Regions from separate parts of the Streptomyces sp. NPDC094032 genome, predicted to be linked through region 2. Evidence: riboswitches for the same ligand, from Rfam matches in the RefSeq annotation. Region 2 holds a riboswitch; the other holds the start of a gene.

Region 1 (3,171 bases), on a different contig from region 2:
TCGACTTGTGACTCACGTTCGAATGCCGCTACGTTCACCCGCAGTCTCAGCAGTCACGCGAAAGGCAGTCCGTATGCGCTCCGGGAACGGACGACACCGCAGACCCCGCCAGGCCCCCGCGCTCGTCGTCGCGGCGGGCGTCACCGGCTCGGCCATGGCCCTGCCGCTGCTCGCCACCGGCTCCGCCTCCGCGGCGGACGCCCCGACCTGGGACCGGGTCGCCGAGTGCGAGTCGGGAGGCGCGTGGAGCGCCAACTTCGGCAACGGGCTCTACGGCGGTCTCCAGTTCACCCAGGAGAGCTGGGAGCGCCACGGCGGCCTCGCGTACGCGCCGAGCGCGGACCTCGCCAGCCGGGCGCAGCAGATCGCCATCGCCGACAAGGCGCTCGCCGCGGGTGACACCCAGTGGGCCACCTGCGCGCCGATCGCGGGCCTGAAGAACGACGGCAGGAAGCCCGCCGTCGCGCCCGGCGCCGCCGTCAAGCCCAAGGCGTCCACCGGTCCGGTCGCCGAGTCCAACCGGACCGACGGCACCCCGGCCGGCTCCGGGGCGAGCACGACGACCCCGGCCACCCCCGCGACCCCGTCGGGCGGCGCCACGACCGCGCCCGCGACCCCGGCCACCCCCGGCGGCTCCGCGACGCCCGGCACGCCGACGACGCCGGGTACGCCGGACGCGTCCGGTACGCCGAGCGCTCCCGGTACCCCGGGTACCCCGGGTACCCCCGCTACTCCCGGTACGACGGATCCGGCCACCCCCGGCTCCGGCAAGCACCGTGGTGACGCCGCGCCAGAGCAGCCGGGCAATTCGGACGCCACGCCCGAATCCGGACGTCACGCCGCACCGGCTGACGGGTCGGCGGATGGCGTGACCGGCGGTAACGCGACGGCCGAAGGCACGGTCATCGGGCAGAAGTCGGACAACTCGGGCAAGGCTGGCGAATACACCGTCAAGCCGGGTGACAGTCTGTCGGACATTGCGCAGGAGAACGCGCTGCCCGGCGGCTGGACCGCCCTCTATGACGCCAACAAGAAGACGGTCGGCGTCGACCCGGACCTCATCCTCCCTGGTCAGAGCCTTGAGTTGACGCCTGCGCCCGCCCCGGCGGCGGAGTAGTTCGTAGCTGAATGTCCGTTATGAGTAAGTGAGACATGGGTCTCTCTTGCCGAACTGGCGTGTCACGTCCGCAAAGTTTGCTCGCGTCGCCCCTCACCTGCGTAAACACCCCTCCCCGGGGAGCAAGTAGGGGCGATTTTTCCGGGTTGATGGTCTTTGAACTTCCGCCGGGTCTATGTCTACGGTCGTGACCGCTCGCCACCGCGGGCCCCGTCGACCGGTAACGCCGAATCCTGCCGCCGACCGATGGGAACAGTCGTCGCGTCAGCGCCGAAGGCAGGAGCGGGGGACCCAAGGTAAGTGCCGGCCCCGGCCGTTGAGACAGACGGCCGACGATCGGCTTGGGGTGAAGCCGCGTGCAAGGACACGCGGCCGGGCAACTCACTACGCCCGAACCCGACAGCTCACCTCGTAGGCGTCGGTGAGGAGAATTCCCATGCTGTTTTCCGGCAACAAGGGCAAACACCGTCGTCCCTCCAAGGCCACCCGAGCCATCACGCTCGCCGGTGTCGCCGGTGTCGCCGTCGCCGCCCCGCTGATGACCGCGGGCACCGCCTCGGCCGCCACCGCCTCCGAGTGGGACGCCGTCGCCGCGTGCGAGTCCGGCGGCAACTGGTCCATCAACACCGGCAACGGTTACTACGGCGGCCTGCAGTTCTCGGCCTCCACCTGGGCCGCGTACGGCGGCACCGCCTACGCCCCGACCGCCAACCAGGCGTCGAAGTCCCAGCAGATCGCCATCGCCGAGAAGGTCCTGGCCGGCCAGGGCAAGGGCGCGTGGCCGAGCTGTGGCGTGGGTCTCTCCAGCGCCACCTACAACGGCGGCTCCGCCTCGTCGAGCCCCTCCAGCTCGTCCTCTTCCTCGTCCTCCAGCTCCTCCTCGTCGAAGCGCTCCACCGAGCAGCCGACGACCCGCAGCGAGCAGCGCCAGGCGCCGAAGGCCACGCAGAAGAAGACCGTCTCCAAGAAGACCGTCACCACCCCCACCGGCCAGAAGGTCAAGAAGGGTGACGGCGAGTACAAGGTCGTCGCCGGCGACACCCTCAGCAAGATCGCCCAGGCGCACGGCGTCAAGGGCGGCTGGGCCAAGCTCTTCGAGCTCAACAAGGACGTCGTCACCAACGCCGACCTGATCTACCCGGGCCAGCAGCTCCACCTCAAGTGAGCTTGACGACCCTCCCGCGGTGACCACCCCGGCCCGGAGCGCCCTTCCCCCGTGCGCTCCGGGCCGGGGTTTCCCCGTTCGGGCCCTTACCCATCGGTAGTAAGGGGTCTTTCGTCCTCAGATGCATGCCCTTGGGTCCTTTTTCGTCCCAGGGGGCGGGCGTCCGGCTGGCCGGAGCCCCGGAGCCGGTTAGGCTCTTGTCGCAAGGCGAAACGAGACCTTGCCGCATGCGTCACAACCAGCGTCACATCCCAGAAGGAGATGCTCGTGCCGTCCATCGACGTCGTCGTAGCCCGGGAAATCCTGGACTCCCGAGGCAACCCCACGGTCGAGGTCGAGGTCGGCCTCGACGACGGCAGCACCGGCCGTGCTGCCGTGCCGTCCGGTGCCTCCACCGGTGCGTTCGAGGCCCTTGAGCTCCGCGACGGTGACCCCAACCGTTACCAGGGCAAGGGTGTCGAGAAGGCCGTCCTCGCGGTCATCGAGCAGATCGGCCCGGAGCTCGTCGGCTACGACGCCACCGAGCAGCGCCTGATCGACCAGGCCATGTTCGACCTGGACGCGACCCCGGACAAGTCCTCGCTCGGCGCCAACGCCATCCTCGGTGTCTCCCTCGCCGTCGCGCACGCCGCCTCCGAGGCGTCCGACCTGCCGCTCTTCCGCTACCTCGGCGGCCCGAACGCGCACCTGCTGCCCGTTCCGATGATGAACATCCTGAACGGCGGCTCGCACGCCGACTCCAACGTGGACATCCAGGAGTTCATGATCGCGCCGATCGGCGCGGAGTCCTTCTCCGAGGCGCTGCGCTGGGGCACCGAGGTCTACCACACCCTCAAGTCCGTCCTGAAGACCAAGGGCCTGTCCACCGGCCTCGGTGACGAGGGCGGCT
Region 2 (3,171 bases):
TGGTAGGCCTGGAAGGTCGGCTCGATCACCTGGAGGAGGCCCTTGGAGGGGGTGCCGGCCAGGGCGTTGGAGTCCCAGTTGTTGATGGCCAGCGGGTTGCCCGAGGACTCGCGCATGATGTTGCGGTGGATGCCCTCGTAGGTGCCCGGGATGCCGTTCTTGGCCATGATGGAGAGGGACTCGCGGATCCAGCCGTCCAGGTCGTTCGTGTACGAGACGGCCGAGACCGCCGAGGAGACCGCGGGGGCAGCCTGCGCCGCGGCCTGGACCACGGCCGCCGACGGGGCGGACGCCTGGGGCGCGACCGCCGGGCGGGCCGCGGCGGCGCCGCTCGCGCCGCCGCTCGCGGCGGCGTTCCGGGCGTCGATGGCGAGGCGCAGGCCGGGGCGGATGAGGCCGGGGTCGGCGCCCACGGCGGCACGGTTGTCGCGGTAGACCTTCTGCCAGCCGCCGCTCACGTGGTGCTCGCGGGCGATCTTCGAGAGCGAGTCACCGGCGACCACGGAGTAGCGCACGGGACCGCCCGCCTTGGCCGCCGGCACCGCCGCCTTTTCGATTGCGACGGAATGGACCGCGCGTACGGCCTGCGGGGTCTCAGCGGCGGCGCCGGTGGCTCCGAGGAGCGGCAGGGCGAGTGCGGCGCTGCCGGTGATGCCGACGACGGCCAGTCCGCGAGCGAGCGGGGCGCTCTTGGTGCGGCGGTGCTTCCCGTTTCCACGCATGGCGAGTTCCTCTCCTTCGCCTGCGAGGTGAGCTGTCGGGTTCGGGCAGGAGCTGCCCGGCCGCGCGGCGCGCGGCTTCACCCCGAGCCGCCCCGGTGACCGGGGCGGCGGAGAACCTGGGTCCCCCGCTCCTGCCGTACGTGTGGGTGGGTGAGTGCGGTGCCCGGGCGGCGGCAGGATTCGGCGTTCCGTCCGGATGACGGGTGACCGTAGGCGAATCCGAACGGCGAGAACAAGGGTCCAATTCGCAAAAGCAAGCAGATCTTTTAGCAGCCGGAAATAGGGCGATCGCGGTGCCGTGATCCAACTCGCCAACTGGTTTCCGGGGGCGCGCGCATGACTCCGCGACAGCATCTTGGGGACATGCCGGGCCGTGACTCAGATCACCGCCGGTCACTTAATCTGATATGTCCGGATCCATGCGATTTAGGAAAGGTTTGAGAAATCGGGGGTTCGCGACGACTGGCGGTCCGCTTCCGGGGCGGGATGATGGAGGGGCTGCGGGGTGGAGGAGGGACACGGTCTGGATGAGCGCGGCGGCCTTCCCTGCCGGACAGGACCCGGCGGACGGCGATCTCACCTTGGAGCCGGGCGGTCTCCTCGACGTCCTCGGGGTGGCCGCCGTCGTCCTGGACGAGCGCGGTCGGATCGCCCTGTGGAGCCCGCAGGCGGAGGAGCTCTTCGGCTACCCGACGGCCGAGGCCCTCGGCCGCCCCGCCGTCGCGCTGCTGGTGGAGGAGCGCCACCAGGACCTGGTGCGGTCGCTCTTCGCGCGCGTGGTGTCGGGCGCCGGGCCCTGGGCCGGGGTCTTCCCGGTACGGCACAAGGACGGCCACACGCTCCTGGCGGAGTTCCGCAACACCCGGCTCCAGGACGAGCGGGGGCGCCCCTACGCGCTGGGGCTCGCCTCCGACCGGGCCACGGACCGGCGCGTGGAGGAGCACCTGTCGCTGTCCTCGCTGCTGGTCACCCACTCCCCCATCGGCCTGGCCGTCCTGGACCACGGCCTCCGCTTCGTGCTGGTCAACCCGGCCCTGGAACGGATCGACGGCCTGGCCGCCGCCGCGCACCTGGGGCGCACGCTCCAGGAGACGATGGCGTCCCCGGACGCGGAGGCCCTGGAGACGGCGCTGGGCGAGGTCCTGGAGACGGGCGAGCCCGTGCTGTCCCGGAGCGTGCGCGGAGTGACCGGGCCCGACGGCGCGGAGCGGGTGTGGTCGGTCTCGCTCTACCGGCTGCGGACACCCGAGCGGCGGATCATGGGGGTCGCCATCGCGGTCAGGGACATCACCGAACAGCACCAGGCGGCCAGGACGGCGGCCCGGGCCCGCCGCCGGCTCGCGGTGATCGCGGCGGCCTCGGAGCGGGTGGGGACCACGCTCGACCTGGATCTCACCGCCCACGAGCTGGCGGACCTGGTGGTGCCCGAGTTCGCCGACATCGCCGCCGTCGACGTCCTGGAGTCCATCCTGACCGGGCCGCTCGCCGGGCCGGCGCGGACCTCGGGTCCCGCCGTGTTCCGCGCGCTCGCCGTGAAGGCCGCGTACACCACGCCGGCGCGGGAGGCCGCCGACCCGGTCGGCGAGCCCGCCCGCTACGGCGCCGAGCGGCTGGTCACCCAGTGCGCCCGCACCGGGCGCCCGGTCCTCGTGCGGCACGTCACCGACGGCGACCTGCCCCGGATCGCCAGCGGCGAGGCCACCGCCGCGCTGCTGCGGCGGGCGGGCATCCACTCGTACCTCGCCGTCCCGCTGCGGGCCCGCGGCGTGGTCCTGGGCGTGCTCGACCTGAAGCGGGCGCGCAACTCCGTGCCGTTCGACGAGGACGACGTCCTGCTGGCCGGGGAGCTCGCGGCCCGCGCCGCGGTCGCCATCGACAACGCCCGCTGGTACCGGCACCAGAGCCAGGCCGCCCTGGCCCTCCAGCGCCACCTGCTGCCGCACGGGCCGCCGCGGCTCCACGGCCTCGACGTCGCCTACCGCTACCAGCCCGCCTCGGAGTCGGTCGAGGTCGGCGGCGACTGGTTCGACGCGATCCCGCTGCCCGACGGCAAGACCGCCCTGGTGGTGGGCGACGTGATGGGCAGCGGCATCAACGCGGCGGCGACCATGGGGCAGTTCCGCACCGCCGCCCGCACCCTCGCCGGGCTCGGGCTCGCGCCGGGCGTGGTCCTGGAGCACCTGGACCGCACCGCCGCCGATCTGGACGACGCGATGGCCACCTGTGTGTGCGCCGTCTACGACCCGTACAGCGCGAGCTGCCGGGTCGCGAACGCCGGCCACCCGCCGCCCGTCCATGTCGCCGCCGGCCGGGCCCCCCGCCTGCTGGAGCTGACCGCGGGCGCGCCCCTGGGCGTCGGCGGCGTGCCCTTCGAGACCCAGGAGATCCCGTTCGGGGTGGGCGACGACCTGGTGCTGTACACGGACGGCCTGGTCGAGACCCGTGACCA

What was found. A riboswitch is a leader RNA that binds a small molecule or an ion and turns the genes downstream of it on or off. The one in region 2 is predicted to bind cyclic di-AMP.
Region 1: another riboswitch for cyclic di-AMP. It lies ahead of ABTZ54_RS21125 (transglycosylase family protein); the one in region 2 lies ahead of ABTZ54_RS16580 (transglycosylase SLT domain-containing protein).

Annotation. Positions count from the first base shown of each region.
Region 1 is NZ_JBEOUE010000014.1:148,274-151,444, forward strand. It holds gene ABTZ54_RS21120 (transglycosylase family protein) at 74-1,117, shown strand; cyclic di-AMP (ydaO/yuaA leader) riboswitch at 1,376-1,550, shown strand; gene ABTZ54_RS21125 (transglycosylase family protein) at 1,554-2,282, shown strand; gene eno (phosphopyruvate hydratase) at 2,544-3,171, shown strand, end outside.
Region 2 is NZ_JBEOUE010000010.1:93,005-96,175, reverse strand. It holds gene ABTZ54_RS16580 (transglycosylase SLT domain-containing protein) at 1-722, opposite strand, end outside; cyclic di-AMP (ydaO/yuaA leader) riboswitch at 727-881, opposite strand; gene ABTZ54_RS16575 (SpoIIE family protein phosphatase) at 1,250-3,171, shown strand, end outside.